2 regions of the Janthinobacterium sp. GMG2 genome follow, and region 2 is predicted to be linked to the other one. Evidence: predicted binding sites of a transcription regulator. Region 2 holds the regulator's gene; the other holds the start of a gene.

Region 1 (16,090 bases), on a different contig from region 2:
ATGGCTCGCATCAGATACATGCCGTGCGCATACGCGCCCAAGGCAAAGAACACGCCGTGGCCCAGGGACAGGATGCCCGTGTAGCCCCAGACGAGGTCCAGCGCCAGCGCGGCCAGCGCGTAGCACATGAACTTGCCCACCAGCGCCACCGTGTAAGCGGACACGTGCAAGGCATGGCCTTCGGCAAACGCCAGATTAAAAGTCGGCAATAGCGCCGCCAGCAGCGTGCATGCGGCAATCGCCAGCCAGACGGGCCGCGTGAACAGGCCCTGCTTGGATTGATAGGAGGTAGTCATTCGACGCTGCGTCCCTTCATGGCAAACAGGCCCTGCGGCCGGCGCTGGATGAAAATGATGATGAACACGAGAATGGCGATCTTCGCCAGCACGGCGCCCGCCACCGGTTCGAGGAATTTGTTCACTTCGCCCAGCCCCAGCGCAGCGATGACGGTGCCGGCCAGCTGGCCCACGCCGCCGAGCACCACCACCATGAAGGAATCGACGATGTAGCTTTGGCCCAGGTCCGGCCCCACATTGCCCAGCTGCGACAGGGCCACGCCGCCGAGCCCGGCGATGCCGGAACCGAGGCCGAAAGTCAGCATGTCGACCTTGCCCGTGGCCACGCCCACGCAATCGGCCATCCGGCGGTTTTGCGTCACGGCCCGCACGAACAGGCCCAGCCGTGTCTTGTTGAGGATCAGCCACACGGCCATCACGACAAGGACGGCGAAGACGATGATGGCCAGCCGGTTGTACGGCAGCACGAGGCCGCCCAGCACCGTCACGCCGCCCGACATCCAGGCGGGATTGGCCACTTCCACGTTTTGCGCGCCGAAGATCGTGCGCACCGTCTGCATGAGGATCAGGCTGATGCCCCAGGTGGCCAGCAGGGTTTCCAGCGGCCGCCCATACAGCCAGCGAATCACCGTGCGCTCGAGCGTCACGCCCACCAGTCCCGCGACGAGAAAGGCGGCCGGCAAGGCGGCCAGCAGGTAGGCATCCTGCAGGCCAGGCAGATAGGTGCGGAAGAACAGCTGGCACAGATACGTCGTGTAAGCGCCTATCATCAGCAATTCGCCATGCGCCATATTGATGATGCCCATCAAGCCGAAGGTGATGGCCAGCCCCAAGGCGGCTAACAGCAGCACGCTGCCCAGCGAAATGCCGTAGAACACATTGCCGGCGAATTCCATGCGCGCCACTCGTCCCTTGATCTGGCCCATGGTGTCGATGGCGGCCAGCTGCACGGCTTCGTCCGGCTCGCCGCCCTTGTCCAGCATGGCTTGCAGCACGGGCAGCAGCCGGGCATCGCTACTGCCCGCCAGGTCCTGCACAGCCTGCTTGCGCGTGGCGGCGTCTGGCGCATGCAGATTGGCGCTGGCGATCAGCACTTGCAATATCTGCTGGATCTCGGCATCGCTCTCTTGCGCCAGCGCCTTGTGGATCAGGGGCAGCTGCGCGGGATCGACGGATTGCTGCAGCGCCTGCGCAGCGGCCAGCCGTGTGGCCCGCTCTGGCGCCAGCAGTTTCAGCCCCGACAAGGCACCAGCCACGGCCGAGCGCAAGCGGTTGTTGACCATGACGCCGTCGATACCGTCCGGCAGCGGCACGCTCTTGCCGTTTGCCGGGTCATATGCCTGCTCGCCGTCGACGATGTAGACCTTGCCGTCGGGCGCTGCATACAGGCTGTCGTCTTGCAACGCTTGCAGCACCTTGGCAGCCTCGGGCGTGGCCAGGGCGGCGATCTGGGCGACGGCAGCGACTCTGGCGTCGGGGTCGTCGCCGGATAGCGGTTTGAGCAGGTTGGGGGAAATGGCTGCCTGCGCAGACAGCGGCAACAGGCAAAGTAATAACAAAATACGACGTAGCAGACGCATGCGGAAAGACCTCTCATCGTTACTTCAGCCCAAGCGAAATCTGGGGTCAGACCCGTCGGGTCTGACCCCGGCCTTTCTGCTGCTAACTCATAACTTCTGCTTACCCTCATTCCCCTTGATAAACGGGCTCCAAGGCTGTGCACGTATCGGTTCCTTGGTTTTCCACACGACATTGAATTGCCCATCGGCCTTGATCTCGCCGATCATCACGGGCTTGTGCAGGTGGTGGTTCGTGGCATCCATGGTCAGGGTGAAGCCCGATGGCGCCTTGACGCTTTGGCCGGCCATGGCGGCGATCACCTTGTCCGTGTCCGTCGACTTGGCTTTTTCCACGGCTTGCGCCCACATGTGGATGCCGACATAGGTCGCTTCCATCGGGTCGTTCGTCACGACCGAACCCGCGTTCGGCAGTTTTTGTGCCACAGCGTAAGCCTTCCACTGCTTGATGAAGGCCGTATTCACGGGGTTCTTGACGGACTCGAAATAATTCCATGCCGCCAGATGACCGAGCAATGGCTTGGTATCGATGCCGCGCAGCTCTTCCTCGCCCACGGAAAACGCGACGACAGGCACGTCCGTGGCTTTCAAGCCCGCATTGCCCAGCTCCTTGTAGAACGGCACGTTCGAATCGCCATTGATGGTGGATATAACGGCTGTCTTGCCGCCCGTGGAAAACTTCTTGATGTTGGCGACGATGGTTTGATAGTCGGCGTGGCCGAACGGCGTGTAGACCTCGCTGATATCGCTATCTTTGACGCCCTTGCTTTTCAGGAAGGCACGCAGGATCTTGTTGGTGGTGCGCGGATACACGTAATCCGTGCCCAGCAGCACGAAGCGCTTGGCGCCGCCGCCATCCTTGCTCATCAGGTACTCCACTGCCGGGATCGCTTGCTGGTTCGGCGCGGCACCCGTGTAAAACACATTCTTTTCCAGCTCCTCGCCCTCGTATTGCACCGGGTAAAACAGCAGGCTGTTGAGTTCCTTGAACACGGGTAAAACCGACTTGCGCGACACGGACGTCCAGCAGCCAAACACGACAGCCACTTTATCCTGCGCCACCAGCTGGCGCGCTTTTTCCGCGAACAAAGGCCAGTTCGACGCCGGGTCGACGACGACGGCTTCCAGTTTCTTGCCCAGCACACCGCCCTTGGCATTGATCTCGGCGATCGTCATCAAGGCCACGTCTTTCAGCGACGTTTCGGAAATGGCCATGGTGCCCGACAGCGAGTGCAAAATGCCCACCTTGATCGTATCGGCGGCCAGGGCTGCCTGCATGTAAGTGGAGGTGGCAAGGGCCAGTGCGCCGGCGGCGGCCGCTTTCAGGATGATGCGTCGTGACATGGGGACTCCTGTGATGGGTTCGTGGGGGTCGAGCTGGGCATACGATGTTGTTAAAGCAGAATGCATGCCAGCGCCAGCAGGTGTCCGCCATGGTGCACGCGGCTCCCGCCGCACGAAAAAAAACCTGGCTGCACAAGGACTGTGCAGCCAGGTTTCAAATTGCCGTAAAACGGTGCGCCGGACGCTACAATCCCGGCATCAATCCTTGCGCGGCGCTCCACGCAGGCGGCGCCAGCCCTTGCGTCCCAGCGGGAACAGCAACACGAAAGCGATCAGCCACGGCAGGATGTAGGCCATGGCCGTGATGGCGTTGGCCACGCCTTCCGACAGGTTGTCCGTGAAATTGCCCAGCGAGCGCTTGACGGGCGTCCAGAACGATTGCTTGCCTTCCGCACTGATGGCCACGTTCAGCAAGTCCGTATCGATGCGCTGCATCAACAGCGCGTCGGCCGCCGTCGCCTGCTCCAGTTCCACTTGCACGGTGGCCAGTTCCTTGGTCACCTTGATGAGGGCGTCGACATTCGTGCCCGAGCGCTTTTCCAGGTCTTGCAATTGCGCCTGGTATTGCTTGAGCATCTCCAGGCGTTTCTTGCTGTCGAGCACGGGGCGGCCCAGGTCTTCCACCTTGGTGCCCTGGCTGGTGACGTCGCCTTCGGCCGCGACCAGCGCGACAAGCTTCTTGATGCCGGCCGGCTTGGCGCGCATGCTGATGCGCGCATGCACGTAGCGCCCGCTGTCGAGGCTGGAATCGAGCAGCAGGCAGCCGTTTTCCGTATCGGCCTTGCAGGCGGCAACGACTTTTTCATACAGGGGCCGCACTTGCGCCTCGTGCGTATCGACGCTGACATTATGTTCATAGGCAAGAAACTCGCTGCCCTTTTCCTTGCCATCGAGACGCGCGGCGCTCGACTGCCCGCCGCTCTCGCCCTTGCCGCCGCAACCGGCCAGCAACATCAGGCCGATCAGACCTACATACACTTTTTTCATGATTTCTTTCCTGGATTATTTTTACAGCGGCAGCAATGTGATATCGGGCAGGTGCGCCGCCACGTCGTGCACGGTGGCGTATTGCGTCAGCGACGCCACCACCTGCGGCAGCGGTTCCGCCCAGATTTCCGGCAAGTCGCGCTCTTCGGGCGCCAGCACGGGAAAGGCCAGCTGCTCGCGTGGCGGCACAAAGGCGGCATCGACGCCGGGTTTGTTGCCGCGCGCATCGATGCGGTACCAGCCAAACTCCTGCAGATACACGGCATTCAAGCAATGCAGGCAAAACGGCGGCCCCACTTCGCCGACGGCCAGGCGCTGGTAGCACAGGCCGGCAGGAATGCCGTTGGCGCGCAGCAGCGCGGCCAGCAGATGGCTCTTCGCATAACAGTATCCCGTTCCATGCTGCAAGACGTCGGAAGCGCGGCAAGTGACGGGATTGCGCTGGTAATCCCAGCTGTGTGCCACCTCGTCGCGCACGAAGGCAAAGCAGCGGGCCGCGATGGCGGCGTCGCCCACGGCACCGGCCGCCAGTGCGGCCGCCTTGGCGCGCACGGCCGGATGGTCGCTGTCGATGTAGGTGCTGCTGGCTAGATATATGGAAAAGTCGGGGGAAAAGTCGGTAGACATGGCATAAAGGCAATGCGAAAAGATAATGCGCGATTTTAGTCGAAGCTTCGCAACATTCACCGTTTCTTTGCGCAGGAACAAAGAAAATCCACGCGTCAGGCCCGCCGTGCCGGGGGCGGCGACTTTGGCGGCGGCCCGGTAGCTGGTATCATGCGGGCAAACACAGCCGACCGTACAGGCCCGGCACAAGCACTACCCTGCGAAGCGGCCCCGCCACCGGGCGCGCCGCCGACGCCACCCTACAGATCAGAGAAACGAGTTCCCTATGAGCACTTCATCGTCCCACCCATCGTTCTGGCGCCGTGTCCCGCTGGCTTTCGGCGCCTTCTTCAGCACCCTGTCGGATGCAGCCTATGCGGCCCGCGTGGAAAAGCTGTCCCTGCCCGAGGCTGCTCCCGTCGCGCCAGCGGCCCCGGCGCCAGCCCCCGTGCCGACACCGGCCGCCGCGCCCGTCATCTTGAAAGAAGCGACGCCGGACGCCGCCTTGCAATTGCTGGCCCTGCTGCAACGCGAAGCGCGCTTGATCGACTTCACCCAGGAAAACCTGGGCAGCCATGCGGACGCAGACATCGGCGCGGCCGCCCGCGTCGTGCATGAAGGCTGCGCCAAGGTCATGCGCGAATACTTCACCATCGACGCCGTGCGCCAGGAAGCAGAGGGCAGCCGCATCGTCCTGCAGGAAGGTTTTGATTCTGCCCAGGTGCGCCTGACGGGCAACGTGGTCGGCTCGGCGCCATTCACGGGTACCCTCAGCCACCGCGGCTGGCGCGCGTCCAGCGTGCGCCTGCCGAAACTGAGCGCGCAGCACGACGCCGCCATCCTCGCACCGGCCGAGGTGGAACTGTGAACGACACAACGAACGCCACCCCGAACACCGCGCGCTACGCCATCGGCATCGACCTGGGCACCACCCACAGCGCCCTGTCGTATGTGAACCTGGTCGAGAGCGACGGCGAGCAATCGAGCCACGGCGTGCTGAAAGTGCCGCAACTGTCGGCGCCGGGCACGGTCGAAGAATTGCCGCTGCTGCCATCGTTCGTCTACCTGCCGCACGCCGATGAAGTGGCGGCCGGCGACCTGGCCCTGCCCTGGGTCACCGAAGAAGCCGAAGCGCCGTTCGTCGTCGGCGAAATGGCCCGCAGCCGCGGCGCCACCACGCCGATCCGTCTGGTATCGAGCGCGAAAAGCTGGCTGTGCCACCCGGGCGTGGACCGCCACGCGGCCATCCTGCCGAACGACGCACCGGCGGAAGTGGCGCGCATCTCGCCGATCACGGCCGCTACGCGCTACCTGACGCACTTGCGCCAGGCCTGGGACAACGCCCACCCGCAAGCGCCATTCGCCGAACAGGAAATCACCGTCACGATTCCCGCCTCGTTCGACCCTGCCGCGCGCGAGCTGACGATGGAAGCGGCGCAGGCGGCCGGCTACACCTCGCTCACTCTGCTGGAAGAGCCGCAAGCGGCCCTGTACAGCTGGATCCAGACCAGCGAAGGCCGTTGGCGCAAGGAAGTCAAGCCGGGCGACATCATTTTAGTGGTCGACGTAGGCGGCGGCACCAGCGACTTTTCGCTGATCGCCGTGCTCGAACGCGACGGCGTGCTGGAACCGCACAGGGTCGCCGTCGGTGAACACATCCTGCTCGGTGGCGACAATATGGACCTGGCGCTGGCCCACCTGGTGGCGCGCAAGCTGGCCGCCAACGGCACCCAGCTCGACGCCTGGCAAATGCGCGCACTCACGTATGGCTGCCGCAGCGCCAAGGAAAGCCTGCTGGCTGACAGCGGCATGGAAACGGCGCCGATCGTCGTGCCGAGCCGCGGCTCGAAACTGATCGGCGGCTCCATCCGCACGGAACTGACGCGCGCCGAAGTGTCCACCTTCATCCTCGACGGCTTCTTCCCGCAAGTGGAAGCGTCGAGCCGCCCGGCCGTGCGCACGCGCGCCGGCCTGACGCAACTGGGCTTGCCGTATGCGCAGGACGCGGCCATCACGCGCCACCTGGCCGCCTTCCTGGGCCGGCAAGTGGCGGCGACTGCCGAACTGGAAGGCTTTGCGGGCCGCCAGTCGGCGGAAGCCAGCTTTTTGCACCCGACGGCCGTGCTGTTCAACGGCGGCGTCTTCAAGTCCGACTTGCTGGTCCAGCGCATCATGGCGACCGTCAACGACTGGCTGTACATGGAAGGCGCGGAACCGGCGCGCATGCTGGCCGGAGCCGACTTGGACCTGGCCGTCGCGCGCGGCGCCGCCTACTACAGCTACGTGCGGCGCGGCCATGGCGTGCGCATCCGCGGCGGCACGGCCAGTTCCTTCTATGTCGCCATCGAGTCGGCCATGCCGGCCATCCCCGGCATGGAACCACCGATACAGGCCCTGTGCGTGGCGCCGTTCGGCATGGAAGAAGGCAGCGAACTGGAACTGCCGGGCCAGCAATTCGGCCTCGTCGTGGGCGAACCCGTGCACTTCCGCTTCTTCGCCTCGTCCACGCGCCGCAACGACCAGATCGGCGACTTGCTCGACTTCTGGGGTCCCGATGAACTGCAGGAACTGAGCGAAATCCAGGCGACGTTATCCGCCGAAGGCCGTCAGGCTGGCGACGTGGTGCAGGTCAAGCTGCACGCGCGCGTGACGGAAGCGGGCACCCTGGAACTGCTGGCCGTTTCCCCTGACGGCGCCGAGCGCTGGAAAGTGGAATTCGACGTGCGCGGCACGCCGCAGCCATAAGCATGCGCGGCGCTGAGGGCAAGCCGGCCTTCCTGGTCGGCATCGACCTGGGCACCACCAACACGGTGGTCGCCTATGCCAAGGCCAATGATGCGCAGGCTGAAATAAACCTGTTCGCCATCGAGCAGCTGGTCGCTCCCGGCGAAGTGGGTGCACGCCCGCTGCTGCCCTCCTTGCGCTACCATCCCGCCGCCGGCGAACTGGCGGCGGGCGACTTGCAGCTGCCGTGGCCACAGCAAGACCTGGAACATGCCGTGCTGGGCACCCTGGCGCGCCAGCTGGGCGCCCAGGTGCCGGGCCGCCTCGTTTCCAGTGCAAAGAGCTGGCTGTCGCACGCGAACGTGGACCGCCAGGCGCCCATCCTCCCATGGGGCGCCGATGCCGACGTGGCCAAGGTCTCGCCCGTGGCGGCCAGCGCCAGCTACCTCGCCTACGTGCGCGCCGCGTGGAATCACCGCTTCCCGCATGCTCCGCTGGAGGAGCAGGAACTGGTGCTGACCATCCCCGCCTCGTTCGACGAGGGCGCGCGCGCACTCACCCTGGAAGCGGCCCGCATGGCGGGCTTGCCCACCTTGCGATTGGTGGAAGAACCGCAGGCCGCTTTTTATGACTTTCTGCAGCGCCGGCGCGCCACCCTGCGCGACGACCTGGCCGACACGCGCCGCATTTTAGTCTGCGACGTGGGCGGCGGCACCACCGATTTCAGCCTGATCGACGTGGCCTTCGATGACGACGGCGAACCGCAGCTCACGCGCAGCAGCGTGGGCAACCATTTGATACTGGGCGGCGACAATATGGATCTGGCGCTGGCCCACCTGGTGGAAACGCGCATGGCCGCTGGCAACGAAGGCGGCATGAAACTGTCCGCCGCGCGATTGTCGCAGCTGATGGAACGCTGCCGCGCCGCCAAGGAACTGCTGCTGTCGCACGACGCACCCGAGAGCGCCACCGTCACCCTGCTGGGCGCGGGATCGCGTTTGATCGGCGGCAGCCGTTCCGCCGACGTCACGCGCGAGGAAGTGGCGGCCATGGTGGTCGACGGCTTCTTCCCGAAAGTGGAACTGGGCGACACAGCGAAAAAGGGCCGCGCCGGTATCGTCGAATTCGGCCTGCCGTATGCGCAGGACGCGGCCATTACGCGCCACCTGGCCAGCTTTTTGCAACAGCACCAAGGGGCACTGCCCGATACGCTGCTGCTGAACGGCGGCGTGTTCCGCGCCGACGCGCTGGCGCGCCGCCTGGCCGAGACTCTGGCGCACTGGCGCGGTGCTCCACTCACCATCCTGCATAACGATAATCCCGACGTGGCCGTGGCCCGTGGTGCCGTCGCCTACGCGCTGGCGCGACGCGGCCAGGCACCGCGCATCGGCGGCGGCTCGCCGCGCAGCTATTTCCTCGTGCTGGGCGAGACGGGCAAGGACCACCGCGCCGTGTGCATCCTGCCCCGTGGCAGCGCCAGCGGCGAAGAAATCCGCCTGACGGAGCGCCTGTTCGCGCTGCGCCTGGGCCGGCCCGTACGCTTCCACCTGGCCACGTCCCTCTTTGAGGCGGGCACGCCGCCGCAACTGGGCGAGATCGTCGATCTGGACGCCGGGGAATACTTGCGCCTGCCACCGCTGGCCAGCGTGCTGCAAGCGGAAAGCGGCGACAAGCGCGACATCACCGTGCAGCTGGCAACCGTCATGACGGAAGTGGGGACGTTGGAAGTGCACTGCGTGGCCGAAGCCGACGCCGGCCAGCGCTGGCTGCTGGAATTCCAGTTGCGCGCTGGTAAGGAAGAGCAAGGCGATGGCGAGGCTCAAGCCGTTTCACCACGCATCAAGGAAGCCATCGAAAAGATCGAACGCATCTTCGGCGGCAAGGCGCAAAAGGTCGACACCAAGGAAGTGCGCCAGTTGCGCCAGCACCTGGAACGGGGGCTGGGTGGACGCGAAAGCTGGGATACGCCGCTGCTGCGCCAGCTGTTCGACGCCCTGATGCTGCGCGCGCGCGGCCGGCGCCGCTCCGCCGAGCATGAGCGGGTCTGGCTGAACCTGACTGGCTACTGTTTGCGCCCCGGCTATGGCGATACGCTTGATCCATGGCGCATCGAGCAGCTGTGGGCCCTGTTCGACACGGGCGTCCAGCATCACAAGGATAACCAGGTGTGCGCCGAATGGTGGACCCTGTGGCGCCGGGTGGCCGGCGGCTTGAGCACGGAGCAGCAGCTGCGCCTGCTCGACGACTTCGCCTTCAACCTGCAAGCCGACGCGGCCCAGCGCGGCAGCCGCCCCGTCACCCTCGTCAACGGCAGCGACGTCGACATGCTGCGCCTGGGCGCCTCCTTGGAGCGCATCCCCGGCGCCTACAAGGCCGAAGTGGGCGCCTGGCTGATCAAGCGGCTGGAGAAAGCCGGCCGCGAAGCGGCGGACACGAACACCCTGTGGGCGCTGGCCAGGGTCGGCGCGCGCCAGCCCTTCCACGGCAGCGCGCATGAAGTGGTCGACAGCGCCACTGTGGCCGAATGGCTGCACGTACTGCTGGCGCTGGACTGGAAAAAGACGGAACCGGCGGCGTTTGCCGCCACTCACCTGGCGCGCATGACAGGCGACCGCTCGCGCGACATCGGCGACGAGCTGCGCGCCACCATCCTCGCCCGCCTGAAAGCCGTGGGCGCCCCACCGCTGTGGCAGGCCATGGTCAGCGAAGTGACGCAACTCGACGAAGCGAACACCAAGCGCATGCTGGGCGAGGCGCTGCCGCCGGGGTTGAAGCTGATAGGCTGACATCATTGATCACGTAGGTCGGATTAGCCCGGAGGGCGGAATCCGACAACATCGTCGGCAGCACCTGTCGGATTACGCGGCGTGCCGCCGCTAATCCGACCTACCCCTCGCTACGCTCCCCGCGATACCGCGGCAAACCATCGGCCAGTTTTACCCATTCCAGTTGCGTGTCCGTATAGATATGGCTGTGCGGCGGCAAGCGCCCTGGCTCATCGAGACTGCCAGTGGTCAAGCCGACCTCGTCCGGGTCGCGCTCATCCTCGAACGTCAGCTGCGTGCCGCAGCGGGGGCAAAAACTGCGCGTGCAGTGTTCGCTGGACGCATACAGTGTGGCCTGCCCCTGCAGCCAGCGAAAATTCGCCCTCGGCACGCTGAACCAGGCGACAAACGGCGCACCTGAGGCGCGGCGGCACATCGAGCAATGGCAAGCCGTTTCATGGAAGGCGCCCGTGCCCGCTTCGTAGCGCACGTCGCCGCATAAACATCCTCCGCTCAGCATGGCATCCTCCTGCAATTGAAAAGGCGCCCAGTGTAACGCCGCTGCGGCGCCACGGTTTGCGCTAGATCACGGCGATGATCAACAGCAGCACCGCCAGCGGCGCCTGCACCAGCACGATACCCGGATGCGTGCGGCGCAGCTGGGCCCACACGGACAGGCCCGGCACTTCCTCATGCGGATGGTGGGCTTCGTCGCGCAGCGACATCGCGTGCAGGAACATGCCGGCGATCAGGGGGCCGGGATTGACCCACCAGCCCTGCTCGAGCAAGCCGCGCGACAAATAGATGGCCAGCGCGCCGATGGCAAACGGCGAGGCCCATACGAGCGCCAGCATCAAACGGATGCCATAGAATTCCGCCAGGGTGCCCACGCGGTGCAGGCGGCTGACATCGTGGTCTTCCATGCGCCGGTCGATGGCCAGCTCGGCGCGGCCGTACAGGGTCCACAGGCCGCCGAACAGGCAGCCCAGCAGCACGCCGATGACGATATCGGCCACGAACACCGCATATTTATTGACGTCGGCCGTGCCGATGCCCAGCGACGTGTGGGCGGCCGCATGCAGGTGCAGGCCGGCCTGCTCGCCTTCGGCCGTCGTATAGCGGTCGCGCACGTCATAGGTGCTGCCGATATACACGACGTCCTTGCGCGGCGCTACGGCGTCCACACCGGCCTGGCCATCGATCAGCTTGACGCGCGTGCGCGTGGGGTTGAGGAATTGCGGCGCCACGGCGGCCGGGTGAAACGGCGCGGTGACGGCATTCTGTTCGGCCGCCGCCTTGGCGTCGCCGCGGATGACGGGTTCGAACGCCCAGCGCGCCAATGCCTTTTCGCTGTCCGTGCGCCGCGCCAGCTGGCACACGCGGCCGGCCAGCGCCACCACTTCCTTTTGCTCGGACAGGGCGGCCGGCATGGGCTGTTTCTGCTCCTGCTCGTCGGCGCCATGCGCCAGCTCGAAGGCGACGGCCGCCAGCACGGGGCTTTTCAGCTCGATGCGCGTGACGGCGCCCATGCGTTCGCGGATGCGCGGGCTGGCAAAGTGGATGCCGGCCGCGCAGCGCGCGCGTATCCACGGCAGGTTGGCGTTGCGGTCCGATTGTTCGGGCAGGATCAGCACCAGTTGCCGGCCATCGGCGGCCAGCCGGTCGAGCAGGCCGTCCAGCGGCCGCTCGCCCGCCTTGTGCTGTTCGTACACGGCTGGTGCCAGGTCCAGGTCGATGGCCAGCACCTTGCTGCCGCGCGCGGCGGCGCTTGCAATCAATTGCTCCAGGCGAGAACGCTCCAGCGGTTCGCGCTCGTCGAAGACCTGTTCGAACGCAGGCTGGTCGATTTCGATGATGCCGGGCCGGTAGGCGGCGCCCGGGTCCTTGCCCCGGTCCAGCAGCTGTTCCTGCGCCGCGCTGGCCCGCAGCATGGCCGCATCGAGCCATTCGAGCACGTGAAAACCTTCCAGCGCCAGCATCAGCGCGGCGATCAGGCTGGCGCCGATCACGTGGTGCAGCAGATGCGTGCCCGTCAGCTTGAAGGCGGAGCCCAGCTGGACGGCCGGCCACAGCAGGCGCCGCCAGAGCGGCGGGCGCGGTTGATCCGGCTGGCTGGTTTCCACGGTGCGCTCCCTTGCGTGCGATGCCTTAATTATCATTAAGGCAATAAATGATGACGAAAGGATAGTGTATTGCAGTTGTGTCCGTTTCGCCGCACGGCTGGCACGGGCCAACCTGGCAGCCTACTTCGGCCTGGCCAGCAGCAGCTTGCCCAGCGCTTCGAAGGCTGGCGTGGTGGTCGGGTCGTTGGCCGCATTGGCCGCCGTCGGCGTGGAGGCGAAACGCACGATCACCATTTCCGCCTTCGGATCGATGTAGATGCGCTGGCCGTACACGCCGCGCGCCATGTAGGCGCCATGGTCGTTATGCGTGACCCACCACATGTCGCGGTAGCTCCAGCCCTTGAGCAAATCGTAGCCGCCCTTGGCGAACAGCTGCTTGTCGCCGCCACGGCGGATATCGTCGACGGCCGCCTTCGGAATGATTTGCTGGCCGTTGTAGCGGCCATCGTTGCGCAGCATCTCGCCGAATCGGGCCAGGTCGCGCAAGCCCGCGCTCAAGCCGCCGCCGGCAAACGGCGTGCCCGTCGAATCGACCGACATGTAGCCATCCTGCTCGGCGCCCAGCTTTTGCCAGACATGCTCGGACAGGTAGTCGTTGACGTTCCGCCCCGTGACCCTGGCGATGATCCAGCCCAGCACGTCGGAATTGACCGTGCGGTAGCCGAAGCCTTCGCCATGTTTTCCCTCATGCCGCACCGTTTGCAGGTACTCGAAATAGCTGCGCGGTCCCGTGTAATCCTTGGGCTTGGGCAGCGGGTTGCCGGCCGCCGCGTGCTGCCACACTTCCGCGTTCGGGTCGGCGTAATCTTCGCTGAATTTCAGGCCCGTGGTCATGTCGAGCACCTGGCGCACGGTGGCGTCGCCAAACGCGGACTTGCCCAGTTCCGGCACGTAATCGGCCACCTTCTTGCCCGGATCGAGCTTGCCTTCGGCCACCAGGGCCGCGCCGATGGTGCCCATCACGGACTTCGTCACCGACATGGCGCCATGCTGGCCGCCCTCCTTCAGTACTCCGAAATAGCGTTCGTACACGATGCGGCCCCGGTGCAGCACGACGATACCGTCCGTGTAATTGGCGCCCAGCGACTGCTCCCACGTCATCGTCTCCTTGGCGCCCAGGGGCGTGAAGCGCAGGCTGTCGATATCGTTGCGCAGCGCGCGCGGCAAGGGCACAGGCGCCTTCAAGCCGCGCGCCACCGCCACCGTCGGCATCAGCTGGCGGAAGTGCGACACGCTCCAGCGCAGCTGCGGGAAATTGAAATAGCTGCCATCGTCGAAGCGGATGATTTTATCGGCCGGCGGCGGCGCGCCCACCATCCATTGCAATGCAGCCGGATCGCTGGCGGCGGCCGACAGCGGCGCCGTCGTCTCTGCCGCATGGGCGCCGGCGGCCAGCGCCAGGCAGGCTGCGGCCAGAGCCAGGCGGCGGATTGGTGGCAGTGTCGTCATGCATTTCTCCTGTCATGGCTGGCACCCGCGGCGGCGCTCGCTTCATCCGATGCATGCTAACAGAGAAACTTTTTATCTTGTTCTACGGCATCCTATTGTGCGGGCCACGCGCTGAGACGAACGTCTCAAGCGCGCGCCATGCTGCAGCGCAGGATGCGCGGCCCCGCGCTTCGTGCTAAAAACGAAAACACCATAAAAAACAGACACGAGACACTGGAGAGCGCCATGCCCTACGTCCGCCAGACCAGCCATATCGACCGCGTGCGTGACCTGATCGCCGGCCGCATCGTCAATCCAGGCGCCGATACGGCCAGGCTGGCGTCGTCGTACCGGCGTTCGCTCGACGACTACCGGCTCGATCCCGCGTCCACCACGGGGCCGCGTATCCTGACGGGCGCCGAACTGCGCGCCATCCAGCAGTCGGAAGAAGATTTTCTGCGCTCCACGGGCCAGTGCCTGCCGCGCCTGCACGCCATGGTGCGCGAAGCGGGTTACTGCGTCATCCTCGCCAATGCGCGCGGTGTGACGATCGACTATGTGGTCGACACGGACCAGCGCAAGGACTTCAAGAAGGCGGGCCTGTATCCGGGTTCGTGCTGGTCGGAAGAGGAGGAAGGCACGTGCGGCATCGCCTCTGTGCTGCTCGACCACGAAGCCATCACCGTGCACAAGACCGACCATTTTCGCGCCGCCTTCACGGGCCTGACCTGCAGCGCGGCGCCGATCTTTTCGCCGCACGGCGACTTGATCGGCGTGCTCGATGCGTCGGCCCTGCGTTCGCCCGACGCGCGCGACAGCCAGCGCCTGGTGAAACAACTGGTGCGGCAAGGCGCGACCCTGATCGAGGACGGTTTTTTTCTCAAATCCTACAGCCATTGCTGCATCCTGCTGGCGCACCGCAACCGCCACTTCGTGGAAGTGCAGCCGGAAATGCTGCTCGCCATCGACGAACATGGCGACATCGTCGCCGCCAACCGCTGCGCGCGCGACGTCATCGGGGGCATCGACAGCCTGCCGCGTCCCGTCGCCGAGGTACTGGAAGTGCGCACCGAACGGCTGTTCGATGCGCGCGCGGGACACAGTCTGCTGTCCTTGCGCCTGGCCGGCGGCAGCACCTGGCTGCATGCGCGCGTGCGCGCGCCGCTGCGCCAGGCCAAGGTGCGTCCGCGCACCATGCGCGAGTCGCCCGTCGCGCAAGATGTAGTGGCATACACGGCGCCGGAACTGGCCGAACGCACGCGCATCGAGCACGCAATGAACGCCGCCAAATGGCGCCCGCTGCAGGCGGCCGCCATGCTGGGCATCTCGCGCGCTACCCTGTACCGGCGCCTCAAGCAGCTGCACATCGTGGCGCCGCACCGCCAGTAACCCATCCGGAAAGCTGAGATTTCCGTCTCAAATTCAGCCATGCTGCGCTGCGCAATGCGGCGCCGGAACGCCAGTGTTACAACATCGTCAGCGGCAACACAGCCGCATCCCATCATAAAGTCAGCAGACTTGGAGGAGACACGATGCAAACCGATATCAACCCACACGACTTGGCCGTGGCCGGCATCCTGGAGCAGCTCGAAGGCTTTCTTCGCGCCAGTGACGGCACAGGCGCCGCGCAATTGTTCGAACAGGATGGCTACTGGCGCGACCTGGTGCTGTTTACCTGGAACCTGAAAACCCTGGAAGGCCGCGAACAGATCGCCGCCATGCTGGCCGCCCAATTAGGCGCCGTGCAGCCAGTCTCCATCCGCATCACCGATGGCGAGCATGCGGTGGAAGCCGGCGGCGTGCTGCAAAGCTGGATCACGGTGGAAACGAACGCGGCGCGCGGCGTGGGTTTCATCCGCATCCGCGACGGCAAGATATGGACCCTGCTCACCACCATGAGCGAATTGAAGGGGTTTGAAGAAGCCAAGGGCGGCCGGCGGCCCATGGGCGCGGAACACGGCGCGCGCACCAACCGCAGCAGCTGGCTGGAAAACCGCGAGCAGGATGCAAAGGAACTGGGCTATACGCGCCAGCCCTACTGCGTCATCATCGGCGGCGGCCAGGGCGGCATCGCGCTCGGTGCGCGGCTGCGCCAGCTGAACGTCCCCACCATCATCATCGAGAAAAATGCGCGCCCCGGCGACAGCTGGCGCAAGCGCTACAAGTCCTTGTGCCTGCACGATCCCGTCTGGTACGACCACATGCCCTACATCCCGTTTCCCGACAACTGGCCCGTCTTC
Region 2 (16,090 bases):
TCTGCGCCTCGGGCAGGTAGACATCGGCCAGGTCCGTGTACAGGGCGTCGGCCGCGCTGATCGTCAAGCCCGTCAAGCCCAGGTACAGGCCCAGCTGGCCGGCCAGGCGGGACAGGAAATAGCTGCCGCCCACATCGGGGAACAAGCCAATATTGACTTCCGGCATGGCCATGCGCGTGCGGCCCGTGACGATGCGCAGGCGGTTGCCGGGCCCGGCTTGCGCCACGCCCATGCCGCCGCCCATCACCACGCCATCCATCACGGCGATATACGGTTTCGGATAGAAATGGATCACATGATTTAACGCGTATTCTTCCGTAAAGAAATCTTCCAGCAAGGCGCTGCCGCCTTGCGGTGTGGCCAGGCCCGCATCGTAGAAGAAACGGATGTCGCCGCCGGCGCACAGTGCTTTCTCGCTGCTCGATCGGATCACGACGGCGTCCACCTGCGGATCGTCGCGCCAGGCCAGCAGGGCCGCGCTCAGGGCGCGCACCATCTCCAGCGACAGGGAATTCAAGGCTTTCGGACGGTCGAGCACGATATGGCCCGTGCGGTTGCGGATGGAAGTCTGGACGAAGTCGCTCATGGCAGGCGTGAAAAAAGTAAAAGTACAAACATTCTAGCGCCTGCGCGGGGAACATTGTGTTCAAAAGGTAGGGGCGCAAAAAAGGGCGCAATGTGCGCCCTTAGTTGATCACAACTGCTGGAAGCGGGTGGCCTTAAACGGCGACGACGGCGTCTTCCTCGGAGTTGTCTGGCAGATGCTTGATCGCCTCTTTACCGTGCCCTTGCACTTTGGTTTTGTATTTCATCACTTGCCTATCGAGCTTGTCGATCAGGGCATCGATCGCGGCATACAGGTCTTGTGCCAGGCTTTCCACATAGACGGTTTTGCCACTTAAACGCAGGTTGACTTCGGCCTTTTGACGTTTTTCTTTCTCTTTGAGGTTATCCACGGTCAGAATCACGGCGATATCGATAACTTGATCGAAATGACGTTTCACGCGTTCCAGCTTCGTTTGTACGTATTCACGGATGGCTGGTGTCACTTCGAGATGATGTCCGCTGATGGTGAGATTCATACACACTCCTAAAGATGATCGGGTTCGTGCGGTCCATCCTATCCGGCCCGCAGAGGAACCGAAAAAAACTTACAAACACTTACGCAGGCTCACTGGCGGAATTTTCAACGCTTCCCGGTATTTGGCAACAGTACGTCGCGCAATCACCATGCCTTGTTCCCCCAGCATGTCCGCAATCTTACTGTCGGATAAAGGATTTTTAGGGTCTTCTGCTCCTGTCAGTTGCACGATCAATGCCCGTATCGCCGTCGATGACGCTTCGCCCCCCGCTTCGGTGGCGACGTGGCTACCAAAGAAATATTTCAACTCGAACATGCCGTGCGGGGTCAGCATGTACTTTTGAGTTGTTACCCGCGAGATAGTACTCTCGTGTAAACCCAGTGTATCAGCTATTTCACGGAGCACAAGGGGGCGCATGGCAACGGCCCCGTGCGAGAAAAAGTTCTTTTGTCTTTCTACTATTGCCTGTGCCACGCGCAGGATCGTGTCGAAACGCTGGCGCATATTCTTGATCAGCCACTTGGCTTCCTGCAACTGTGCGCCCATGGCGCCCTCGCCCTTGCCCTGCTTGAGCAGGTTGGCGTACATGGCGTTGACGCGCAGGCGCGGCATGACGTCATTGTTCAGGGTCACTTGCCAGCCATTGCGCGCGCGCTTGACGACGACGTCGGGCACCACGTAATCGGACACGTCCGAGGCGAACACGGCGCCCGGATGCGGATTGCACTGGCGAATCACCGTCTGTGCTTCGCGCAAGTCTTCATCGTCGCAATCGAGGGCTTTTTTCAGCTTGTTGAAATCGCGCTGGGCAAACCAGGCCAGGTGCTTTTCCACGATGACGAGCGCCATGCGCCGCGTCACCATGGCGATGTGCGGCAAGCGCTTGATCTGCAGCGCCAGGCATTCGGACGCATTGCGCGCGCCCACGCCGGGCGGATCGAAACTTTGCAGCAGCGACAAGGCCGTACGCATCTCGTCGGCGTCGATTTCCAGCTCTTCCGGCAGGCGCGCCAGGATGTCGTCGAGCGACTCTTCCAGGTAGCCATTGTCGTCGAGCGCGTCGATGATCAGCTCGACCAGCGCGCGGTCGCGCAATTCAAGCACCGTCACGCGCATCTGCTCCATCAGGTGTTCGCGCAGGGTGCAGTGATGGGCCTCGAGTTGCGGGCGGGAATCTTCGTCGTCGGGCGCCTTGCCCCGGCTCGCCTCGCTCCAGTCGCTGTCGCCGCCATCCGCCGCGGCCGGACCCTCGCCCGCCTCGCCGTCAAAGGTTTCCGCTTCGGCTGGCGCCGCGGGCGCCTCCTGGCCTGGCGGCTGGGGCGGCGCTTCGGCCGGCGCCGCCGTGGAACTCAAGGCCCCGTCCGACAGCAGGCGCAGCGAACGGTCGAGCGGATCGTCGAGGCGCTCGAGCAGGGGATTGTCCGTCAGCAGTTGCTCGAGTTCCTGGTGCAATTCCAGGGTCGACAATTGCAACAGGCGTATCGATTGCTGCAACTGCGGCGTCAGTGCCAGGTGCTGCGAAGTGCGCAGCTGCAATGATTGTTTCATTGGCTTACATGCGGAAGTGTTCGCCCAGATAGACCCGGCGTACCGACTCGTTCGCGATGATGTCGTCGGGGCGTCCCGACGCCAGTACCGAGCCCTGGTTGATGATGTAGGCACGGTCGCAAATACCCAGCGTCTCGCGCACATTATGATCGGTGATCAGCACGCCGATATTGCGCTCCTTCAAGAAGCGCACGATGCGCTGGATCTCGATCACGGCGATCGGATCGACGCCGGCGAACGGTTCATCGAGCAGCACGAAACGGGGATCCGTGGCCAGCGCGCGGGCGATTTCCACGCGGCGGCGCTCGCCGCCCGACAGGGACAGGGCCTGGTTCTCGCGCAGCTTTTCAATCTGCAAATCGGCCAGCAGCTTATCCAGGCGCTCCTCGATCTCGGCCTTCTTCAAAGGACGGCCTTCGACGGTCTGGATTTCCAGCACGGCGCGGATATTGTCTTCCACCGTCAGCTTGCGGAAGACGGACGCTTCCTGCGGCAGATAGGACAGGCCCATCTGCGCGCGGCGGTGGATCGGCAGGCTGGAAATGTCCACGCCGCTGATGTCGATGCTGCCGCCGTCCGACGGCACCAGGCCGACGATCATGTAGAACGAGGTGGTCTTGCCGGCGCCGTTCGGGCCCAGCAAACCCACCACTTCGCCGCATTCGACTTGCAGCGAGACATCATGCACGACTTGCCGCTTGCCATAGGTTTTTTGCAGACCGCGAACGATCAGGGTGCTGCCGCAACGAGTATTGTCCATTATTTCTTTCCTGGCGCAGGCGTGGCCGGCGCTTTCTCCGCTTCCGGCGCCTTGGTCTTCGGCTGGATCACCATGCGCACGCTGCCGCCATCGGAGGTGCTGGTGCCGCTGTCGGAATTTTCCATCTTGAATACTTCCTTGCGGCTGTCATACGAGATGAAGGCGCCATTGGCCACGTCCGTCACTTTCGTGCCTTCCAGGCGCGTCAGCTTGGCCTTGGAAAACAGTTTCACCACTTCCGTCTTGTTGTCGTATTCCACGCGCTCCGCTTCGCCTTCGACCCACAGGTCGCCCGCGCCATCGCGCTTCTGGCGGAACGTGGCCAGCTTGCCGGGATCGGCCCAGAAGGTGATGAACTGATAGCCTTGCGGGTCTTCCGTGATCAATGCCCGGCCCGCCTTCATGGTCAGGGTGCCCTTGACCAGCACGACGTCGCCCGTCAGGGTACGCACCTGCTTGACGTCATCGACGTGGCCGCTGCGTGCCGTGATGACGGCTTCCTTCTCGGAATCGGCTTTCTCGGCATGCGCCACGCCCATGATGGCCAGCGAAAATACGGTCAACAGCAAGATGTTCTTCATAGTATGGTTTCCTTGTTTCATTCTGTCATTTTGCCGCCGCGGCAGGGCGCGGTTTCGGCGGGAGGACCATGCGCAGCGCATTCTGCACTTCCACCACGCCCGTGGCGTTATTGGCTTTCATGCCGATGCCATTGAGGCGCGAGGTGCCCGTCAGGATATCGACAGGCACGTCCGTTTCCATTCTTTCCTCGTCCGGAAACACCGTCAGCGCTTCCGTCCTGACCGTCAGGTTCTGCGCCTTCGGACTGGCCGCGCGGTCGATCACGACCTTGCGGTGCAGTTGCAGCCTGGTATTGTCCTGGTCGATATGCGCCAGTTCCGCATTCATGTTCAACGGCGGCATGCCGGGCGTGAGCTTGCGCACGAAGGGCTGGTCGATATCGGACGAATCGTCGGCCGGATAATGCGTGAGCTTGGTGCCCGACACGATATAGCTGGGCTTACCCGTCAAATCCATGCGCACCAGGCTGAAATTGGTGATGAAATAATCGGGCTCATCCAGATGCTTGCTGGCCTTGATGTCCTGGCTGTTCTTGTTCATCACTTCGAGCAGCCAAAAGCTGGCCAGCGCGACAACAACCGCACCCAGCAGGGTAAAAATCGTGCGCCAGCGATGGGCGCCTCCTGGCTTACGCATAGGGTTTCACTCTTTCCAATATCACTGGCGGCAAGGTGCGCCTCACTCCAGGAACGGCGCCATGACGCGCGCATAGTTGTCCTGGGCGCGCAGCAGGAATTCGCAGATCTCGCGCACCGCGCCGCGGCCGCCGCCGGCCTGCGTCACATGGTGCGCCAGGTCCTGCGCTTCCGGACGCCCGCCCGGCACGCTGACGGCAAAACCGACGCGTTTCAGGATGGGCGCATCGATGACATCGTCGCCGATATAGCCGCATTGCTCTTCCGTCAAGCCCGTCAGCGCCAGCAGTTCGCGAAATGGCGTCAGCTTGTCGTGACCGCCCTGGTGCACATGGGTAATGCCCAGGTCTTGCGCGCGGCGTGCCGTAATGGACGAGCGGCGCGCGCTGATGATGGCCGTCTGCACGCCCGATTCCTGCAGCAGCTTGATGCCCAGGCCATCATACACATTAAACGTTTTCATCATCTCGCCATCGGGGCCGAAATGCAGGCTGCCGTCGGTGAGCACGCCATCGACGTCAAAGATCATCAGTTTGACCTTGGCCGCGCGCGCCAGGTTGTCCGCCACGCTGTCCATCAGATCACCTTCGCTTGCGTCAGGTCATGGATATGCAGCGCGCCCACCAGCTTGCCGTCGGCATCGACGACCAGCATCTGGTTGATGCGGAACTGCTCCATCACGGCCACGGCATCGACGGCCAGGCGTTCGGGCGCGATGCTGCGCGGCTGCGCATGCATGACGTCGCGGATCGCCACTTGCGTGAAATCCTGCACGCGCTCGAACATGCGGCGCAAGTCGCCATCCGTAAACACGCCCACGGGGCGGTTGTCCGCGTCGACGATGGCCGTCATGCCCATGCCCTTCTTCGTCATTTCTTCCAGCGCCTGCAGCAGGGATGCCTCTACCGGCACTTTCGGCACCCTTTCGCCGCTGCGCATGACGTCATGCACATGCGTGAGCAGGCGGCGACCCAGGGCGCCGCCCGGGTGCGAGCGGGCGAAATCTTCTTCCTTGAAGCCGCGCAAGTCGAGCAAGGCCACGGCGATCGCGTCGCCCAGGGCCAGGGTGACGGTGGTGCTGGCCGTCGGCGCCAGGTTCAGTGGGCAGGCTTCTTTCTCAACAGAAATATCCAGGTGCACATCGGCCAGCTGGGCCAGGCTGGAATTCGGTTTGCCCGTCATGGAAATCAGTACGCCGCCCATGCGCTTGACGACAGGCATGATGGCCATCAGTTCGGACGACTCGCCCGAGTACGATATGGCAATAAAAGCATCGTCCGAGGTGACCATGCCCAGGTCGCCATGGGCCGCTTCGGCCGGATGCACGAACAGGGCCGGCGTGCCGGTGGAAGCGAGGGTGGCGGCAATCTTGCGCGCGATATGGCCGGACTTGCCGATGCCGGAGACGACGACTCTTCCTTTGCATTGCAGCAACAGCGCCACGGCGCGGCCCACGCTGTCGTCCGTGGCAAGGCGCGCGTGCAGCGCAACGATGGCGTCGGACTCGATCTGCAAGGTGGTGCGGGCCAGCGCGACAGCGCGCTCAGTCGTCGCTTGCATGTCAATTCGATCAAAAGCTTTCAGCATTGTTTTTTCATGGGTTACACTCATGCCCAAAGTATAAACGAATTAGGAAAGCAAAAAACTTGCCAGTCACAACAAACAACGATTTCCATTGACCGTACCGGGCAACCCATGTTTTCCTCGCTTGAACTGACCCTGATGTTACTCGGCAGCGCCGTGCTGGGCGTGGTCGCTTTCAGAATGTTGCATTTGCCGCCCATGCTGGGCTACCTGGCCGTTGGCATCGTCATCGGCCCCCATGCGCTGGGCCTGGCGGCCGAAAACGAGGCCAGCCATACCTTGGCCGAGTTCGGCGTCGTCTTCCTGATGTTTTCCATCGGGCTCGAGTTTTCTCTACCCAAGTTCCTCGCCATGCGGCGCATCGTCTTCGGCCTTGGCATGGCGCAGGTGGTCACCACCATCATCGCCACCGTCGTCTTCGGCTGGTTCGTCGGGCGCTACCTGTCCGCCTACATCCACCTGAGCTGGCAAGCCGCGTTCGCCCTGGGCGGCGCGCTGGCCATGTCGTCGACAGCCATCGTCTCGAAAATGCTCACGGAGCGGCTCGAGCTCGAAAGCGAACACGGGCGCAAGATCATCGGCATTTTGCTGTTCCAGGATCTGGCCGTCGTGCCGTTGCTGATCCTGATTCCCGCCCTCACGCGCGATTCGGACAACCTGGCCGAAACCCTGGCCTGGGCCGGCGGCAAGGCCCTGGTCGTACTAATCTTGCTGCTGTTCATCGGCCAGAAGATGGTGCGCGGCTGGCTGACCATCGTTGCCAAGCGCCGCTCGCAAGAATTGTTCATGCTCAACCTGCTCTTGATTACCCTGGGCGCGGCGTGGATCACGGAACGGGCCGGGCTGTCGCTGGCCCTGGGCGCATTTGTTGCCGGCATGCTCATTTCCGAAACGGAATTCAAGCACCAGGTGGAAGAGGATATCAAGCCCTTCCGCGACGTGCTGCTGGGCCTGTTCTTCATCACGGTCGGCATGCTGCTCAACATCCGCGTGGTGCTCGACAACTGGTGGCTCGTCTTGCTGCTGCTGTGCGGCCCCGTGCTGCTGAAATTCGCGCTGATCGCGGGCCTGGCCCGGCTGTTCGGGTCCAGCAACGGCGTGGCCTTGCGCACGGGATTGGGACTGGCGCAGGCGGGAGAGTTCGGCTTCGTGCTGCTGAACCTCGCTGGCGGCATCAAGCTGATGGACCCGTTCGTCGTGCAGGTCGTGCTGGCCTCGATGGTGCTGTCGATGCTGGTGGCGCCTTTCCTCATCGCCAAGTCGGACGCCATCGTCATGAAACTGGCGGCCAACGACTGGATGATGCAGTCGCTGGCGCTGACCAGGATCGCCACCCGCACCATGGCGTCACAAAAACACGTTCTGATCGCCGGCTTCGGGCGCAGCGGGCAAAGCCTGGCCATCCTGCTGGCGGAAGAAAAAATCGAATACCACGCGCTGGACCTGGATCCGGAACGGGTGCAGGAAGCGCAGCTGGCCGGCGCCAACGTCTCGTATGGCGATGCGGGCCGGCGCGAAAGCCTGGTGGCGGCCGGCATCTACCGGGCCAGCGCCGTCGTGATCACGTATGCCAACACGCCCTCGGCACTGAAATTATTGCATCTGCTGAACGAAATGGCGCCGACCTTGCCCGTCATCGTGCGCAGCCACGACGATACCGACCTCGACCAGTTGAAGAAGGCGGGCGCGGCCGAAGTGGTGCCGGAATTGATGGAAGGCAGCCTGATGCTCGCTTCGCATGCCTTGATCATGATGGGCGTGCCCTTGCGCCGCGTGGTGCACCGGGTGCAGGCGGCGCGCGAGGAGCGCTATGCCTCGCTGCGCGGCTATTTCCACGGTTCCAGCGACGCGGGCGACGATGCCGAGCTGGAACGCCTGCATACGGTCACCGTCAGCGAGGACGCGCATTGCGTGGGACTGCCCTTGAGTGCGGTCGACGTGGCCGGCTGCGGCGCGTTTGTGACGGCTATCCGCCGCGGCCGCGGCCGCCTAGAAGTTACCCCCGAGACGCAGCTGGCCAGCGGCGACGTGGTGGTGCTGCGCGGCACGGCCGACGCCGTGGCCAAAGCCGAGACCTTGCTGTTGAAATAATCAATCGCGCTGCGCTTTCCAGCTGACGACCTTGTTACGGCCATCGGACTTGGCCTGGTACAGGGCCTGGTCCGCGTGCGCCACCAGTTGCTGCGCCACCGTTTCGATCGGCAGCAGCGCCGCGTCCCTTTCCAGGCTGGCCACGCCGATCGACACGCTGACCCACGCCTGCGCGCTGCCCGGCAAGTCGAACATGGTGCCGGCGATACTGGCGCGGATGCGTTCGGCCACGAAGGTCGCGCTGTCGAGGTCGGCATCGATCAGCAGCACGACAAACTCCTCGCCGCCGAAGCGGCCCAGCGCATCGGAGCGGCGCAATTCCGTACGGATGCGCGTAGCCACTTCGCGCAGCACTTCATCGCCGCCCTGGTGGCCATGCGTGTCATTGACCAGTTTAAAATGGTCGATATCGATATACATGCATGAGATGCAATAATTCTGGCGCCGAGCGCGGGCGATTTCTTCCAGCAGGCGGCGGTCGATATAGCGCCGGTTGTAGACGCCCGTCAGGGAATCGGTCAAGCCGATGTATTTGAGCATTTCATTGCTGATCACGTTTTCCAGGCAAATGGCGATGATGGATGCCATGTGCTTGACGAAATCCGTGCCCAGCGCGGGCGTAAAGCGCGTCACGTCGCTGCTGGCCAGGTTCAGGCTGCCAATCAGGCGCTTGTTGCGCAGCAAGGGCACCAGCGCCACGCTGCGCAGCGCGTCGATCTGCGGAAAACGCGGGCCATGCACGGCAGAGTCGAAGACACCAAGCAGCGGCGATGGCGGCAAGGCCGCTTCGCCCTCGGCCACGGGCTTTGGTGCGGCAAAGCCCAGCTCCGCCACGGCATGTACGAACAGCAACTGCGGGAAGGCGCTGAAATCGACACCGAGCTTTTCCATCACCAGCACGATATCGTCATCCTCGTCGAGCAGGCTCAGAGTGACGCCGTCGAGGTCGGAAATCACGGGCAAGGTGCGGAAGATGGTGCCAATCAATTCAGGAAACGTGGACGCGCTGACGATTTCCAGGTCGAACGCCTGGTGGCGGCACATGATGTCATGGTTGCGCTCGGCCTGTTCCAGCAGGAAAGCCATGCGCGCGCGCAAGGCCTGGTTTTCGGCTTCGAGGCTGGCAATGCGCGGGTCCGGCGGTATTGCTTGATTCATAGAAACCTTAAACCCTTGTGTGCGGGCGCCATGCTTAAAATGCCAGTTCGAAACCGATGTCCTGCCCCACCACGATACGCTCATCGCCGCCTTCGGTGACGATGGCGTTCATGCCGAAGCAGATGGCGCCGTCGAGCTCGGGCTTGGCGCGATAGCCATGCATGACGTCGAGCGGGTCCGGTCCGGGCACGCCCGTGGCCTGGTCCACCGACGGAATCGGGCAGCGCGAACACGGCTTGACGGGTTTTAGCACCGTCGCGCCGAATTGCAGGAAGTCGGCGTAGTCTTCCTCGAAGGCGCCGATATCGTCGATGACGAGGTTGGGGCGGAAGCGGTTCATCGGCAGCGCGTCACGGCCGGCCGCGCGCAGCTTGTCATTCACGTCGGCTAGCGAGGCATTGCCCGCGATCAGCACCGGATAACCATCGGCAAACATGGTCTCGGCGGCAATGCCGTCCGTCCATGTGGTGCTGGTGGCGCGCACCACGTCCGGGTGAAAGCGCGCCAGGCGGCACGGCACGCCGATGGCGTTGGAAAACCAGGTGGCCGTGACGTCGTCGCAATCGTAGGCGCGCACGCAATCGTCCCACACTTGCACGTCGAGCATGGGCGAGTGTTGCGGATGCGGCAATCCCAGCTCGATTTCCAGGCGCAGCATGCCCGGCGCGCGCAATTCCAGGGTGGTGGCCTTGATGGACGGCACGATCAGCGCCATGCGCGGATGTTCGCGCTGGGTCAGGAAGCGGCCCTGCTCATCGACCACCATCCATTCGCGGTCGAACACGTGCTCGCTCATCAGCCCTGAACGCGTCAGGACCGCCTCGCGCAAATGGATGCCGGCGCACGATTTGATGGGATACAGAATGATGTCGGACAGGATGGCCATGAACCGGAGACAGTGTTGCAGCTTCTGTCAGGAAATTATTCAGAAGCGAAGTATGGCAGCAAAGCGGGCAAGCGTAAATCAGCCACACTGAGCCAATAAGGCTGAGTGTGGCGTAGCAGTGATTAATACGTGTAGAAAATACGCTGGATTTCTTGCGTGCTGTTCGTTTTGGTCAGGGCCAGCATCAGCAGGATGCGGGCTTTTTGCGGGTTCAGGGTGTCGGAGACGACACTGTCGAGTTCATCGTCATTGGCTTCGCCATTGCGCGCCACGATGCCTTGGCCGACTCTGCTCGAACGCACGATCAGCACGCCCTTCTGGCGCGCTTCCACCAGGGCCGGCTTCATTTGTGCGGCCACGCTGCCATCGCCCACGCCAGCGTGGATGATGCCCTTGGCGCCAGCGGCGATGAAGGCGTCCATGCCGACACGGTTCATGTTGGCGTAGCCGTAAACGATGTCCACTTGTGGCAGGGCATCGAGCTTGCTGATGTCAAATTCCGACTCCAAGGTGTGCTTGCGCGTCGACTGGCGGTAGAAGAAAGGCTTGCTGCCCTGGATGTAGCCAAGCATGCCCAGTTCCGGCGACTTGAAGGTATCGGTCGTCGAGGTGTTGGTTTTGCTCACTTCGCGCGCGGCGTTGATCTGGTCGTTCAAGGCCACCAGGACGCCCTTGCCCACGGCTTCCTTGCTACCGGCCAGCAACACGGCGTTGTACAGGTTGATCGGGCCGTCAGCCGAGATGGCCGTCGACGGACGCATGGCGCCCACCACCACGACCGGCTTGTGGCTTTTCACGGTCAGGTTCAGGAAATACGCGGTTTCCTCGATGGTGTCGGTGCCGTGCGTGACGACCACGCCATCGACGTCGTTCGAGGCCAGCAGCACGTTGATGCGCTTGGCCAGGGTCAGCCAGTGGCTGTTGCCCATGCTTTCACTGGCGATCTGGAATACTTGCTCGCCTTTTACGTTTGCCACTTTCTTCAGTTCCGGCACGGCCGCGATCAGGCGTTCGACGCCCACGGTGGCCGAGGTGTAGCCGACGGTGGTGGTGCTGTCGGCGCCGCTGCCGGCGATGGTGCCGCCCGTTGCCAGGATCACCACGTTCGGCAATTTGACGGCCGCCTGCTGCGCACGCGCAGGCGAGGCCGCGACAAAGCCCATCAGCAAGGTAGCCAGCATCAGCTGTGCACAAGAATGAAATTTACGTGAAAACATGGTGCTCCTGTTCGGTGATGTGTCAAAGATAACAAAGTCGTGTGCAAATTATATGTCATCAGTGCTACAAAAAAGCCCAGATTCACGCGTTCAGCGCAAACGTGCGCCCCTTCCCATGCGCTACAGTGGCGCCATGTCCACACTCCTGTCCTTCCGCACTTGCCTCGTCCTGCCGTTCGTCCTGATGGCGCTGGGCGCCTGCGCCACGCAAATCGAACTGCGCACGGCGGCGCAGCAGGAGCAGTTCGCGCGGGAAGCGGCCAGCCAGGGCGACTGGGCGCAAGCGATGCGCAACTACGCGGACGCCGCTGGCAATGCCGAACTGGGCCATGGCGATTTCGCTTGGCAGGCGCGGCTGCACCACGAAGCCGGGCGCGCCGCCAGCGCCGCCTGCCGCGACGACGCGGCCGCCTTTCATTTCAGCCGCGCCATCGCGCTGGCAAAGAAAAGCGGTCAATCGAGCGCCCTCAGCGACAAGGCGCTGGAATCGCTACAGGCCGGCAAACCTTGCGGATTTCCTCGATGAACACCGCCCGCACCTTGCTGGCCGCCTGTGCCTTCTCCGCCGCCATGGCGCCGGCGCAAGCCGCCGAAGCACCGCTGCCCTTATGGGAAGCGGGGGTATTTGGCGGCACGGCCGTCACGCCCGCCTATCCCGGCGCCAGCGAACGCTCGACGCGCAGCCTGGCCCTGCCCTATCTGATTTATCGCGGGAAAGTGTTGCGCGCCGACCGTTCGGGCGTGGGCGCGCGCCTGCTCGATACGGACCGCCTCGACTTCGATATCGGTTTTGCCCTGTCCTTGCCGGCCCGCTCCAGCGACGTGCCGGCCCGGCGCGGCATGCCCGACCTGGGCACCCTGGTGGAATTTGGCCCGCGCCTGAAAATCAAGCTGGCCGAGCCGACGCAGCACAGCCGCCTGGGCTTGGAACTGCCCTTGCGCGCCGTCATCGAAGCGCGCGGCGGCCTGCGCCGCCAGGGCGCCACGTTCGAGCCGCGTTTCGTGTATGGACTGCAAGGCGAGCAGCAGGCATGGCATGTCGACGCCAGCCTGGGCGCCGTGCTGGGCAATGCTGCCATCAACGATTATTTTTATGGCGTCAGCCCCGCGTTTGCCACGGCGCAGCGGCCAGCGTATGCGGCAAAAAGCGGGCTGATGCTCACGCGGCTGGGTCTGGGCGGTTCGTACCGGCTGCACCAAGACTGGCGCGCCTTTGCCTTTTTACGCTACGACAACTACACAGGCGCCGCCAACCGCGCCAGCCCCCTGCTGCGCCAGAACAGCGGCACCTCGGCCGGCATCGGGCTGATGTGGACGTGGCGGCGCTCGGACAGCCTGGCGCGGGGCGCGGACGAATAGCAACAAGACAGATTAAAACTCCGTTGTGGCCGACAGCATGATGGTGCGCGGCGCGCCCAGGCCCAGGCTGGTCCATTGCGGCAGCGCCCAGTACGCCTTGTTGCCGACGTTCGTCACGCTGGCGCGTACGGTCAACGGCCGGCCCGCCGCCTTCGTCGCATAGCGGGCGCCCAGATCAAACACGGTACGGCCCGGCACGGACATCGAATTGTCGGCATTGATGTATTGCTTCGATGCCGCCGTCGCATTCGCCGTCAGGGTCACGCCGGGGATGGCGGGTGTATCCCATTCGACACCGAGCTTGGCTTGCAGTTTGGGCACGCCCGCTGCCTGCTTGCCCTGGTTGGCGCCGCCCGGCGTCTTGCTCAAGACCGGGTCGACATACGCCACGCCGCCCATCAGGCGCACGTCGCGCAGGGGCGAACCAAAGAAGCCCCAGTCGACGCCGCGGTTGCGCTGTTCGCCGCCAAAGGAAAAGATATTGCTGACGGGATCGACATAGCTGCTGGGCCGCTTGATTTCATACACGCTGACCGTATGCGCGAACTCGCCCAGGTCGACCTTGAGGCCAAGCTCCGCCTGCTTCGACTTGTATGGCGCAAAGACCTCGCCCGAGTTGGCCGCCGTCAACGGCGCCGTGGCGCCCTGGCTCAAGCCTTCGATGTAATTGCCATATAGGGAAATCGTCTGGCTCGCCTTGACCAGCAGGGCGACGGCCGGCGTGGTGGCGCCTTCGTCATAGCGCGAGGTGCGCGCGCCCGTCTTGATGTTGAAGTTATCGCTGAGCACTTCCTGGCGGCGCAAGCCCACCGTCAGTTGCACCTTGTCTTGCGCAAAAGAAAGCGTGTCGACCAGGCCGATACTGGCCAGGCGGAGTTCCGCCTTGGAAATTTGCGGCGCCTCGAAGCGCGTCGCCGGACCCCAGACGGGGTTATAGATGTTCGTGATCCAGTCTTTTTCCAGGGTATTTCTGCGTCCGTACTGCTTGTCCGTGTGGTGATAATACGTGGCGTTGACGGCCCATTGATGGCCGATATCGCCCGTGCGCAGCTTGCCCCGCAAGCCTGCTTCCGCCGACTGCTTTTCCACATCAAAACCCAGGTCGGCAAGATTGGTGCGGTAGTCGCCAGCCGTGTTGAACACCTGGATCAGGTACGCGCCCGTCGACTGGTAGTCGGCCCGGCTGGCGCCCACGGCGGCATACGCCATCACTTGCTCATTGACGTCCAGCTCGCCGCGCAGCATGGCGCCCTTGTCCTTGGTATCGTAGAACGCCCAGCTGGGATTCAACAAGGTTTCCGCTTTCGGCGGACGCGGCACGGGCAAGCCGGGGGCCAGGTTGACGCCCCTGTTCAAGCCATCGGCGCGATCCTCGCTGTGGTACAGGTCGGCGGACAGGCGCGCACCGTTGCCACGCCAGTCCAGCCCCACGGAGACGAGCTTGGTCTTCTTTTTCTGATGGTCGATGGCGCCCTCGCCATCGCGGTAGACGCCGTTGACGCGGATGCCGAACTGTTGATTCTCACCGAACCGCTGGCCCAGGTCCACATGGCCGCCCCATTGCGCGTCCGACATATACGATGCCGTCACCCTCGCCAGCGGCGTCTCGCCCGCGCGCTTGGGCACGAGGTTGATGCTGCCGCCTACCGAGCCGCCCGGTGGCATGCCATTGAGCAATGCTGACGGTCCCTTCAGCACCTCGACGCGCTCGAACATTTCAGGCGAGGTGCGGTAGTAGGGCGAGATGCCGTACAGGCCGCCAAACGCGACGTCGCCGATATTCGAGCTGAAGCCCCGTATCGAATAATTCTCGCCGATGATGCCCGTCATGCCGCTGCTGAAGACGGTGGGATCGGTGGCGGAAATCACATCGGTGATGTCGCGCGCCTGGCGGTCTTCGATGAATTTATCCGTATAGTTGATGGTGTTGAACGGCGTTTCCATGAAATCCTTGTCACCAAGAAAACCCACGCGGCCGCCGGACGCCACTTGCCCGCCTGCGTAGGCATCCGTCACGGTGCTGCCTTTGCCCCAGACCGTCACGGCCGGCATGGTGGCGGCTGCCTCGGCGGCGGCGCTGTGCGCCGCTTCGCGGCGTACCGTATAGCTGCCATTGCCCTCGCGCACGGCTTGCAAGCCGTGGCCGCGCAGCAATTCGTAAAAGCCCTCGGGCACGCTGTAGCTGCCGGACAGGCCGGCGCTGTTCTTGCCTTGCAGCAGGCTAGCCTCGACCGTCAATTCCACGCCCGCCTCGGCGGCGAAAATGTTGAGCGCCGAGCCCAACGCACCGGCCGGCACGCTGAATGCTTGCCGGGCCGGGGCCGTCCCCGCTTGCGCGTAGGCTGACGGGGCAGCCACGCCCAGCGCCCCCACGGTCAAGCCCGTGATGAGCGCCAGTTGCACGGCGGTGGCGATGCGGCTCAGATTCAAGGCGGGAAGGTGGCGCGTTGCCATGCGGTGTGCCATACAGTAAATCCTTTCAGATGGGATGATTGCTTGTTCTCACCCTATCTCCCGAACGAAAAGGCAAAACCCTCAATCCAAATACGAATCATTACGAAAATATTATTGATAACCGCTGAGCACGTCGTCGATCACCCGTTTCAGCGACGTCACGCTGGCCGCCGTGATGTACCAGGCGTCCGCATCGACAAAGACGACGCGGCCGTTCTTCCAGGCCTTGGTCTGGCGCAGCAGCGGATTGGCCATCTGTTCGGCCGTCATGACGGGGCGGTGCTCCATCACGGCCGTGCGGTCGACAACATAGATGATGTCGGGGTTGGCTTGCTGGATGAATTCGCTGGAAATGGGCTGGCCATGCAAGCCCGCTTCGATGGCCGAACTGGCGGGTTTCACGCCCAGCGCATCAAAGACAAAACCGTAGCGCGACTGCACGCCGAATGAGCTGAAGGCGCCATTGTTGTGCAGCACGATCAGTGCTTTCTCGGGACGGTCCTGGATCATTTTGCGCGCGTCCGCCACCTTGGCGTCGAGTTCGGCGGCTTTCAGGTTGGCGACGTCTTCCTTGCCAAAGATACGCCCCAGCGTCAGCAAGTGCTGCTTGACCACCTCGATATGCTTGCTCTCGCTGTTCTGGTAGTCCACGTCGAAATGCAAGGTGGGCGCGATCTGGCTCAGTTCCTTGTAATGGTTGGCCTGGATCGACGTCATCAGCACCAGATCGGGCT

What was found. Region 2 encodes sigma-54, which starts transcription at its own class of promoters, with help from an activator protein. Its sites were predicted from a motif close to TGGCANGNAANCTGCTTT; they were not measured.
Region 1: a site for sigma-54 is predicted at 3,270-3,287, ahead of urtA (urea ABC transporter substrate-binding protein). Genes of this name have one in related genera too.

Annotation. Positions count from the first base shown of each region.
Region 1 covers NZ_JAXAWA010000002.1:30,300-46,389, reverse strand. Annotated here, with positions in the region: gene urtC (urea ABC transporter permease subunit UrtC) at 1-296, opposite strand, end outside; gene urtB (urea ABC transporter permease subunit UrtB) at 293-1,876, opposite strand; gene urtA (urea ABC transporter substrate-binding protein) at 1,964-3,217, opposite strand; gene SKZ59_RS06185 (DUF4349 domain-containing protein) at 3,416-4,204, opposite strand; gene SKZ59_RS06180 (transglutaminase family protein) at 4,226-4,831, opposite strand; gene SKZ59_RS06175 (DUF2760 domain-containing protein) at 5,097-5,678, shown strand; gene SKZ59_RS06170 (Hsp70 family protein) at 5,675-7,555, shown strand; gene SKZ59_RS06165 (Hsp70 family protein) at 7,558-10,320, shown strand; gene SKZ59_RS06160 (GFA family protein) at 10,421-10,819, opposite strand; gene SKZ59_RS06155 (CHASE2 domain-containing protein) at 10,881-12,422, opposite strand; gene SKZ59_RS06150 (serine hydrolase) at 12,543-13,871, opposite strand; gene SKZ59_RS06145 (sigma-54-dependent Fis family transcriptional regulator) at 14,097-15,239, shown strand; gene SKZ59_RS06140 (NAD(P)/FAD-dependent oxidoreductase) at 15,383-16,090, shown strand, end outside.
Region 2 covers NZ_JAXAWA010000003.1:598,253-614,342, reverse strand. Annotated here, with positions in the region: gene SKZ59_RS14875 (enoyl-CoA hydratase/isomerase family protein) at 1-586, opposite strand, end outside; gene hpf (ribosome hibernation-promoting factor, HPF/YfiA family) at 720-1,082, opposite strand; gene SKZ59_RS14865 (RNA polymerase factor sigma-54) at 1,152-2,630, opposite strand; gene lptB (LPS export ABC transporter ATP-binding protein) at 2,635-3,390, opposite strand; gene lptA (lipopolysaccharide transport periplasmic protein LptA) at 3,390-3,971, opposite strand; gene lptC (LPS export ABC transporter periplasmic protein LptC) at 3,997-4,608, opposite strand; gene SKZ59_RS14845 (KdsC family phosphatase) at 4,651-5,184, opposite strand; gene SKZ59_RS14840 (KpsF/GutQ family sugar-phosphate isomerase) at 5,184-6,218, opposite strand; gene SKZ59_RS14835 (monovalent cation:proton antiporter family protein) at 6,303-8,282, shown strand; gene SKZ59_RS14830 (sensor domain-containing diguanylate cyclase) at 8,283-9,440, opposite strand; gene SKZ59_RS14825 (MOSC domain-containing protein) at 9,475-10,326, opposite strand; gene SKZ59_RS14820 (type II asparaginase) at 10,449-11,543, opposite strand; gene SKZ59_RS14815 (hypothetical protein) at 11,677-12,069, shown strand; gene SKZ59_RS14810 (MipA/OmpV family protein) at 12,066-12,902, shown strand; gene SKZ59_RS14805 (TonB-dependent receptor) at 12,915-15,368, opposite strand; gene SKZ59_RS14800 (siderophore ABC transporter substrate-binding protein) at 15,468-16,090, opposite strand, start outside.